One region of the Gracilibacillus sp. D59 genome, then DNA from elsewhere that is predicted to be linked to it. Evidence: riboswitches for the same ligand, from Rfam matches in the RefSeq annotation. Region 1 holds a riboswitch; each other region holds the start of a gene.
The links. Region 1 has a riboswitch for S-adenosylmethionine ahead of ACTWP4_RS14020 (thiolase family protein). Riboswitches for the same ligand answer to the same signal wherever they lie in the genome.

Region 1 (3,284 bases):
AGTAGTTATACCTGCTACGCGATCTCCTTTTTTTACTCCTAGTTGTTTTAATCCGTATTGTGCTCTTGCTACTTGTTTACGCAGCTCCTGGAAAGTAATCTGAGCTGTTACGCCTGTTTCATCTGCTTGGTAGGCAGCAACTTGGTCACCTTTACCTTTTAATAGATTCTCCGCAAAATTCAAACGAGCATCTGGGAAAAATACAGCTTCTGCCATGGAATCAGCAGGAACATAAGTGGTTTCTCCTTTTTCACCAATAATACCAGCATAGTCCCATACACCTTCCCAAAAATCCCCAATATTCGTGATCGACCAACGATGTAACCTTTCATAGGGAAAGAGTGGTTGGTTGACCGTTTTAGAAAATGCATTAAGATGGGATTGCTCGATAGCTTTTTCCGTAGGTTCCCATAATATAGGACTCTTTTTATCTATGGTTTGAGTATTCATTGTTGTCCTCCTTTCTCTGTTACCTCAATTAGAATGGCAATTCCTTGACCACCACCGCCACATAGGGAAGCAATTCCTTTACCTCCGCCGCGTCTCTTCAAAGCATGTGCCAAAGTTAAAACTAAACGGAAGCCAGTACCTCCAAGCGGATGACCAATTGCTATAGCTCCTCCATTGACATTTACTTTGTCATCATCAATATCCAATGCCTGACAACTTCCGATTACAACACTCGCAAATGCTTCATTTATTTCAAATAAATCTATATCATCTATTGTTAATTTCTGATTATCTAATATTTTCTGGATCGCATCTGCTGGTTTTGTGTGTAAACTTGGGTCTGGTCCAGCTGTTTCAGCCCAGTCAATAACGTAAGCAAGTGGTTCAGTTCCTAGTTGTTCTGCTTGCTCTGATGTTGTGACAATCCCTAGGCTAGCTCCATCTGTCATTTGCGAAGCATTTCCAGCTGTAATCGTTCCATCTTTCGTAAAAGCTGGTTTTAAATTGGCTAATTTGTCTACCGTTGTCTGAGGTCGAATTCCTTCATCATTTGCTAACACTCCATCGATTGGTAGGATTTCTTCCTGTAATAAGCCTTGTTCGGAAGCTGTTGCTGCTCTTTGTTGCGATTGAGTTGCAAATTGATCTTGCTCCTTTCGATCAATGTTATATATGCGATTGTATTGTTCTGTTAAGGCACCCATGGATTGATCACTTAAGGAACACCATAATCCATCATGTAGTAATGTATCGGTAATGGTTTGGTGTCCGATACCTTTTATTGATCGAGTCGGGATTACATGTGGTGCATTGGACATCGAATCAAAACCACCAACAATATAAACTGACCCTTCTTCTAATTTAATTCTGCGGGCTGCATCAATGACTGAAGCAACTCCTCCGAGACATACATTATTTAGTGTGATAGCTGGCGTTCTACTATCAAGCCCTGCCTGGTGTGCAACTTGTCTAGCAGGGTTTTGCCCTTGACCTGCCTGAATAACTTGCGCTAACAATACTCCATCTATATGAGAGATTGTTGAATGCTTTTCAATTAAATATTTTAATGGCTTACTTGCTAACGTTACTGCATCAAATTGTGAAAGTGCACCATTCCATTTTCCAAAAGGTGTCCGGATCCCGTCTAAAATGACAATTGACATAAGTTATAACTCCTTGTTCAACTTTATTTTTTGGTATATAAAGTGAGACTGTGATCAGTGGGGGTTTTGACCCTCACTGATCATTAGCGAAACTTATCAGGGTGTTAGCGTCTATTATCCCCCACTAAGCTTCCTTATGTTACTGGAAGCTTGAAGTGGGGGCTTACAGACGGTTAGCACCGTGATAAAAAAAAGCCCTCTTCGATAAAAAGAGAACTCTACCACTCTTCTTATCTCTCAGGATTTAGCACCTTTCAAGCCTTGCTTAATGGTTGCCGGGTTTCATTGGGCCAGTCCCTCCACCTCTCTTGATAAGTTGATATATTATATTTAATATTCTGTATATTTTTCACAAATAAAAAATCCCTCTACGTTGAGATAGAGAGATACATTACAAAGCTATGAATCTCTTATCTCTTCTAAGTGAGACCACTTAGATGGAATTGGCACCTATATTAAGTAAAACTTAATGGTTGCCGAGGTTTCTTCGGGCCAGTCCCTCCACCTCTCTTGATAAGACAAGATTAATATGTTCAATTTTTTAAAATCCAAGTAATATACTATACTTTAGCATGGATTCGTTAGAATTGTCAATATATTTCGACAATTCCCCTGTATGCTATCTTCCCCATTCATCAGCTAATACTCCATATACAACATGATCAACATAATGATCATATATCCATTCACCACTTCTAATATGACCTTCCTCTACGAATCCTAGCCTTTCAGGCACATTTCTGCTTTTTTTATTGTCGACTGCAGCTCTAATTTCCACTTTATTTAATTTTAACTCCTCAAAAGCATAATCAGTTAATGCTTTAGCTACTCTTGTCATTATTCCATTCCCTTGGTAATCAGCTCCAAGCCAATAACCAATATATGCGATCTTATTGGACCAGTCAATGCTGTTATAGCCGGCGACTCCAACAATTTCATCTTTATATAAAATAACTGCATTTAGACTGTTATTGTCTGCAAAACCTTTTAGGCATGATTGAATAAATGCTTTAGTATCTTCTACTTTAACGGTATTATCCACCCAAGGAAGCCATTCCCTTAAGTAATCTCTTGAATTTTCGGTTAATTCAAACACTCTTTCTGCATCTCTTACGTCAATTAGTTTCAAAGATAAATCCCCATCAATTTTATGTACAAACATGTCAGTCTCCATCCTCTCCCAATCTGTAAATTGAAGATATTTTACCAGATAGTGAATTCGAATTCTAGTACAATTTAGAACTTTCCCTTAAGAAACCATAAAGTGAGACTTCCACCAATGGGGGTTTTACGGAGACTCATATGGGAACTGCAAGATTCTGAAAACACCACGGAGGAAGAACTTATTAATTGGATCGTAAACGAGTAAAGGAAATGCTTATTTCAGTGTGTCAGAAATTTAATTAAATAACTGTTAAAAGAAATGAATAAAAGAAAAAATAACTGAGGTCGAAGCAAGTTTACTCTTCTTTTATATCAAGGTTTGTATAAAAGTTATCGACAATGGGGAAAATTTCAGGTTCTGTATGGTAATAATGGTCATTCACTTGTGTTAATCCGAATTGGAATGTTTCTTTCTCGTCTTCATAAAGAGTAATAGAATAATTAAATCCATCTCTTGGTTCTTGTTTTTCATCTGGAATAAACTTAATGTCTTTTATTTCATTTAGG
Region 2 (3,284 bases), on a different contig from region 1:
CTTTTTGATAAATATAAACGGTTGCCCCCGCTTTTAACATTTCACCGATATACGAATAAGTTGCCCAATAGACAAAAGGATGGTCTGGCTTATTCGGAATCATAATACGGACATCTACTCCTGATAGACAGGCAATCTTCAATGCATCTAACAGACTTTCATCCGGAATAAAATAAGGTGTTTGAATAAAGATATAATCTTTTGCTGACATGATCATTTTAATGTAGCCATTTTTTATCTGTTCCCATTCAGAATCCGGACCGCTTGAAACAATTTGCATACCGATATTCCCAGCGGGAACAGGTGTATAATAACGCTCATCATATTCAATATCATGGCGGGACGCCTGGTTCCAATCCAGGATAAATCGAGTTTGCAAATGTTCTACAGCACTACCCGAGATGCGCAGATGGGTATCACGCCAATAACCGAATCGCTTGTCTTCCCCCAGATATTCATCTCCAATATTAAAACCACCGATATAGCCGATTTCCCCATCAATAATCACAAGCTTGCGGTGGTTACGGTGGTTAATTTTAAAATTGACCTTCGGAATTAACGGTGGGAAAAATCCTTCGACTTCTGCCCCGGCATGACGCATTTTTCGAACCATCTTCCTGCTTAACGTCCGGGATCCTAAATCGTCATATAAAAAACGAACTTCAACCCCTTCTTTTGCCTTTTTAATCAAAGCGTCCGCTAAACGTGTACCGAGGTGATCAGACCTTACTATATAATACAATAGGTGAATATGATCTGTAGCATTTTCGATATCTTCTAACAAAGAGTTGAATTTTCGATTTCCATCCGTAAATACGTTGACATCATTATCCTGTGAAAAGATCGCATCATTATTTCGTAAATGCAAATAGAATAGATCCTTATATTGATACATCCTAGGATCTTTGACAAAGAAGTCGCCATTTTCAATATCACGCAATTGATGCTGTACTGCCGTTTTGACACCTAATTTGCTTTTAGTATCCCAAGTGAAAATTGTTTTGTTACTTAGTTTTCTACCAAAGATAAGATATAAAATAAATCCAAAAATCGGAATGAATGTCAATACCATAATCCATGCCCATGTAGAAGTGGGATTTTTACGCTCTAAAAAGATAATGGTTAAAGATAAAAGAATATTAAAAATTAAGATAAAACTTATGATAAGTTGCGTAAATTCCATACGAACCCCTCCCTTCTGACTACCTCTATACTCTTAATATAGCATAATTATGACTAAGCTAATAGCAATCGCTATCAGCTTAGTCGATCGTGATTGAGTCATTATCTTGTTCGGTTTTAGGACCTCTAATTTCTAACACACCATTTTGGAAGCTTGCTTTTGCTGTTCGTTTATCAACAGCATATGGCAATGTTATCGTTCGCTGATTACGATGCTGCCTTCTTTCCTTATGATAGTAATGATACGAATCATCATACTGTTCGGTTTCCTCCTGGTGATTGACCATTACTGTAATTTGATTCCCTACTATTCGCAGTTGTATTTGTTCTTTTTTAATACCTGGTAAATCAACACGGACGATCCAGTCCTTCTCTGTTTCTGCAACATCAGCAGGGATTTGTTTTGGTACTTTTGCTTGTTCAAAAAAGCTATCAATCGTTTCCATGACATTTCGTGTTGGTTTTTCATAAAGAAAGGCATCTAATTTTTTCACCAAATCCTCTCCCCATTCTGGCATTCCGCCTTTTTGTGGCATTTGAATCACTCCTTTCAATGACTTCCATCAACAAGGAATTTCTTTATCCTGTATCTACAGTGGTAGAAACGGGATTAAAATCCTCCAATTCATTTTATGCATTTAGGCTATAAATGATCCTGAAGTTAATTTTTATTAATATTCTGATTTTTTATTGACGGTTTCCAGAATATAACTTATAATAAGGACTATTCAATTGAATATGTAATAACTCTTATTTAGAGAGGCAGAGGGAATAGGCCCTATGAAGCCCGGCAACCATCAGTTTGAACATCAAATTGAAATGGTGCTAAATCCTACAGGTTTTACCTGAAAGATAAGAGGAGGACAGCTAATATTTTCAACCTCTTCTTACTTTCGTAAAGAAGAGGTTTTTCTAATTTTTAAGGAGGGTACATAATGACAAATTCGTTCCAATTTCCAGGTAGTGAAACAAATCTATTACACGGTGGACAACAAGTAGACCCTGCAACAAATGCTCGTGCCGTTCCGATCTATCAAACAACTTCTTACGTATTTAATGATACCGAGCACGCACAAAACTTATTTGCTTTAGCAGAAATGGGTAATATTTATTCTCGTATTATGAATCCAACTGTTGACGCATTTGAACAACGCATTGCCTTATTAGAAGATGGAGTAGTTGCTGTCGGTACTGCATCTGGTGCATCTGCTATCACATTAGCTATTTTAAACCTCGCCAATGCCGGTGATGAAATTATTGCCGACAGTAACTTATATGGTGGTACTTTCAATTTATTTAATAAAACATTGCCGAAATATGGTATTGATGTGAAATTTGTAGATGGAACAGATCCAGAAAATTTCAGAGCTGCCATTACCCCAAAAACGAAAGCGGTTTTTGGTGAAGTGATTACAAATCCTAGTCTAAATGTGTTTGATATTGAAGCTGTTGCTGATATCGCTCACGAACAAGGTGTACCATTAATTATTGATAATACCTTCGCAACTCCATATGTATGTAAACCGATTAGCTGGGGTGCTGACATCGTTGTGCACTCCGCAACGAAATGGATTGGTGGTCATGGTACCTCGATTGGGGGAATTGTCGTAGATAGTGGTAGATTTAATTGGAATAGCGAACGATTCCCTGGATTTACTGAGCCAGATGAGACTTATCATGGTATACGATTTGGAATTGATATTGGACCACCTGCATTCGCTATTAAATTACGTGTGCAACTACTACGTGATATCGGTCCATCATTAAGTCCGCAAAATGCATTTTATTTCTTACAAGGACTAGAGACGTTGCATTTACGCATTGAACGTCATGGTGAAAACACAAAAGCCGTTGCTAATTACCTAGAAAACCATCCACAAGTAGAATGGGTTTCTTATCCAGGACTTGAACATCATCCTTCTCACCAATTAGCAAAAAAATATTTGTGTAACCATTTTGGCTTTATTATCGTCTTTGGTATAAAGGGTGGAAAAGAATCTGGTCGTCAGGTGATAGATAATGTTCATTTATGGTCCCATGTGGCTAATGTGGGAGATGCAAAATCATTAATTATTCACCCTGCATCTACTACACACCAGCAG
Region 3 (3,284 bases), on a different contig from region 1:
AAGTAATTGATGTTTCTTTGCAAGTGCTGCTAGACTCTCGATACTAATTTCCATTAATAACGGGTTGGTAGGAGTTTCTATGAAAATAGCTTTTGTATTTTGATTAATGTACTGCTCCATTTCGTCTGGATCTGCATATACTGGTGTAATGTTATATGATTCTTGAAAATGTTGAAATAAGCGATAGCTTCCACCATAGATATCCTCTGTTACGATAATTTCATCTTCTTGTTTGAATAAAGAGAAGACTAATTGGATCGCAGCCATACCTGAAGAACATGCGAATCCTTTTGAACCTTGTTCTAATGTTGCGATGGCATCTTCGACAATTTCCCGTGTAGGATTCGCAGATCGTGTGTAATCATAACCAGTTGACTGTCCCAGTGCTGGATGCTGATATGCGGTTGAAAAATAAACAGGGGCTTCCACTGCACCGGTACGTTTATCTTGTCGATTGCCAATTTGCGCAAGAGCTGTTTCGATATCGTTCATTTTATACATCCTTTCTAAATAAAAAAGAGGTCTTCGATAAGTAGAAGACCTCCTTGTTTAAGGTTGCATTCTCTTATCTTTGGTAATTTACCATCTGGATTTAGCACCATACAATTACTATTGCTGGTTGCTGAGGTGTCATCGGGCCAGTCCCTAGACCTCTCTCGATAAGATATAGTATTTTTGGAAATTTAATACATTTATCATACACCACAAAGGAAGAAATTACAAGGCGCATACCCAAAAAAAATTTTATATATTGGATCTGTTGACAATTACTAAAGAATGGCTTATATTATGGACATCATAATTATTTGGAAATTTATGAAAAATAATATATTGTCTTATCAAGAGAGAAGGAGGGATCTGGCCCTGTGAATTCTCAGCAACAGGCTTCCAAAGCACTGTGCTACATCCAGCAGCTTTTTGGCAGATAAGAGGCAAACTCCTACTTCATCGCCAAGTAGGAGTTTTTTATATTTATTTAACAGAAATATAATTTTTATCACGGTGCTAACCGTCTGTAAGACCCCCGAAGTAACACAAGAAAGTTAAATGGGGGATAATTATTATCTGAATCAAAACTGAGAGAACTAGCTAAATTTGTTTATTAATCCGAGTTTTCCTATGGGTATATAGGTGAAGAAAATAAAACCACGTAGGTTATAGTGGTGAAGGTTGGGATTTTAGATGTTAACAATAATTGCAATATTCGCTGCATGTCTATTTGCTTTTAACATAGGTGCAAGTGGTTCAGCAGCTAGTATGAGTATTACGTATGGTACTAAAGTAGTCAGGCAAAGAAGGTATGCACTAATAATTGCTGGATTAGGCGCCGTCACGGGTGCAATACTTGGAGGTCAACATGTTACGAATACGCTAGGGAAAGGTATCATCTCAGAAGAAATATTAGATATTAAGATTGCCTGTATTATTTTAATAGTTTCGGCTTTTACATTATTAATTACAAATTACATTGGTATTCCTTTATCGACTAGTGAGGTAACGGTAGGCGCAATTATTGGAGTTGGTATTAGTTACCAACAGTTGCACGTTCATACTATAGTAGTGATTGTATCCTTCTGGATAGTGGTACCAGTTGCAGCCTTTCTGATTACGCTTTTCCTTGAAAAATTTAGAAAGACCTTACAAAATAAAATAAATTATAAACCTCCTGTAAAACTATTGACGTTTATCTTAATCATAACTGGTATAATAGAAGCCATAGCTGCAGGTATGAATAATGTAGGGAATGCTTTAGGTCCATTAGTAGGTGCTGGGATCAGTTCAATGGAGTTAGGTTTACCATTGATGGCAGTTATTGTAGCGTTAGGGAGTATTTTGTTTGGAGGGCGTGTGCTAGAAACGAATGCAAAAAAAATTACTTCACTATCTCTAGGAAATGGTATTGTGATTTCAGGTGCTACTGGGGGACTGGTAGTAGGTGCATCATTACTCGGGATACCAATCCCAATGACACAGGTAACTACTTCGGCGATAGTCGGGATAAATGCCAGTTACCAGTTAAAAGATGTTTGGAAACAAAAAATTATTCATCAAATAGCAAAAGTGTGGATTACATCTCCGATTGTATCATTAATTATTGCATTTGGATTGACAGAGGTAATTGTTCAACAGAGATTTTACCAAGTGATACTTTTAACATTAGCTATTATTGCTACTTTTATATTAGTGAGATTTCGAGAAAAACCAGCAAAAGTAAACACAAAAAAAGGATGGGATCAACATGGGGAAAGTGTACTTAGTGGGGGCAGGACCAGGAGATGAAGAATTAATTACTGTCAAAGGATTACGTGCTATACAGGAAGCAGATGTTATCCTGTATGATCGCTTAGTAAATCCATCATTATTAAAACATGCGAAGGAAGAAGCAGAACTGATTTTCTGTGGGAAACAACCACAGAAGCATGGGTTAATTCAAGAAAAAATAAATGCACAACTTATAGATTATGCTTCAAAAGGTAAAATAGTGACGAGGTTAAAAGGAGGCGATCCCTTTATTTTCGGTCGAGGAGGAGAGGAAGCGATTCATCTTGAAGATAACGAGATAGAATATGAGGTGGTACCAGGAATTACGTCTGGAATAAGTGCTGCAGCATACGCTGGCATTCCACTTACTCACCGTTATATAAGCGGATCGGTAAACTTTATTAATGGCTCCAATCCTGAGGCGAAATCAGACGAACAATGGCGTCATATTGCCAAAGGAGCTGATACTTTGTGTTTTTATATGGGAATCAGGAAGTTCCCTGTAATTTGTGAAAAATTAAAGAAGGCTGGATTAAGTAAAAATACTCCTGTATCTATTATTCATTGGGGGACGTTACCACAACAAAAAACAGTTGTTGCCGATTTAGAAACGATTTCTGAGCGACTACATGAAATAAGTAATCCCTCTTTAATTGTAATAGGAGAAGTAGTTCGGCTTCAGGAGCAAATTAAGTGGTTTAAGGAATCTACAGAAGCAATGTCTTAAGGAAAGAATGACTAGTTATGATATCATCATAACTAGTCATTTTTAATAGCTTTCATAATTTGTTCTTGATCTTTTTCCCAGTCCCATTGTGGATTTATCCGGTCTATAAATTGTTGGAGTTGTCTTTCTGATAAATCCTTTTTACCATTTGAGTTGTTTAGATAAGATTTAAGTTCCCATTCTCCTCCTTTTTTGTTTTCAATCGTTTTCCACTTTACTGTAAATATATAGTCATTACCGTTAATATCAGCGTGAATTAATAAGATATCCTTGTGTAAGATAAAGTTACTTAGTT

Region 2: it holds a riboswitch for S-adenosylmethionine, as region 1 does, so the genes downstream of both, ACTWP4_RS06180 (aminotransferase class V-fold PLP-dependent enzyme) here and ACTWP4_RS14020 (thiolase family protein) in region 1, are expected to answer to the same signal.
Region 3: it holds a riboswitch for S-adenosylmethionine, as region 1 does, so the genes downstream of both, ACTWP4_RS19070 (inorganic phosphate transporter) here and ACTWP4_RS14020 (thiolase family protein) in region 1, are expected to answer to the same signal.

What each region holds. Positions count from the first base shown of each region.
Region 1 covers NZ_JBQQCK010000007.1:253,299-256,582, reverse strand. Annotated here, with positions in the region: gene ACTWP4_RS14025 (acetoacetate--CoA ligase) at 1-450, opposite strand, end outside; gene ACTWP4_RS14020 (thiolase family protein) at 447-1,613, opposite strand; SAM riboswitch class I at 1,841-1,931, opposite strand; SAM riboswitch class I at 2,021-2,133, opposite strand; gene ACTWP4_RS14015 (GNAT family N-acetyltransferase) at 2,233-2,775, opposite strand; gene ACTWP4_RS14010 (hypothetical protein) at 3,074-3,284, opposite strand, start outside.
Region 2 covers NZ_JBQQCK010000002.1:661,259-664,542, reverse strand. Annotated here, with positions in the region: gene cls (cardiolipin synthase) at 1-1,183, opposite strand, end outside; gene ACTWP4_RS06185 (Hsp20/alpha crystallin family protein) at 1,263-1,718, opposite strand; SAM riboswitch class I at 1,930-2,041, shown strand; gene ACTWP4_RS06180 (aminotransferase class V-fold PLP-dependent enzyme) at 2,118-3,284, shown strand, end outside.
Region 3 covers NZ_JBQQCK010000014.1:5,080-8,363, reverse strand. Annotated here, with positions in the region: gene ACTWP4_RS19075 (methionine biosynthesis PLP-dependent protein) at 1-492, opposite strand, end outside; SAM riboswitch class I at 563-666, opposite strand; SAM riboswitch class I at 834-932, shown strand; gene ACTWP4_RS19070 (inorganic phosphate transporter) at 1,183-2,280, shown strand; gene cobA (uroporphyrinogen-III C-methyltransferase) at 2,240-2,989, shown strand; gene ACTWP4_RS19060 (hypothetical protein) at 3,022-3,284, opposite strand, start outside.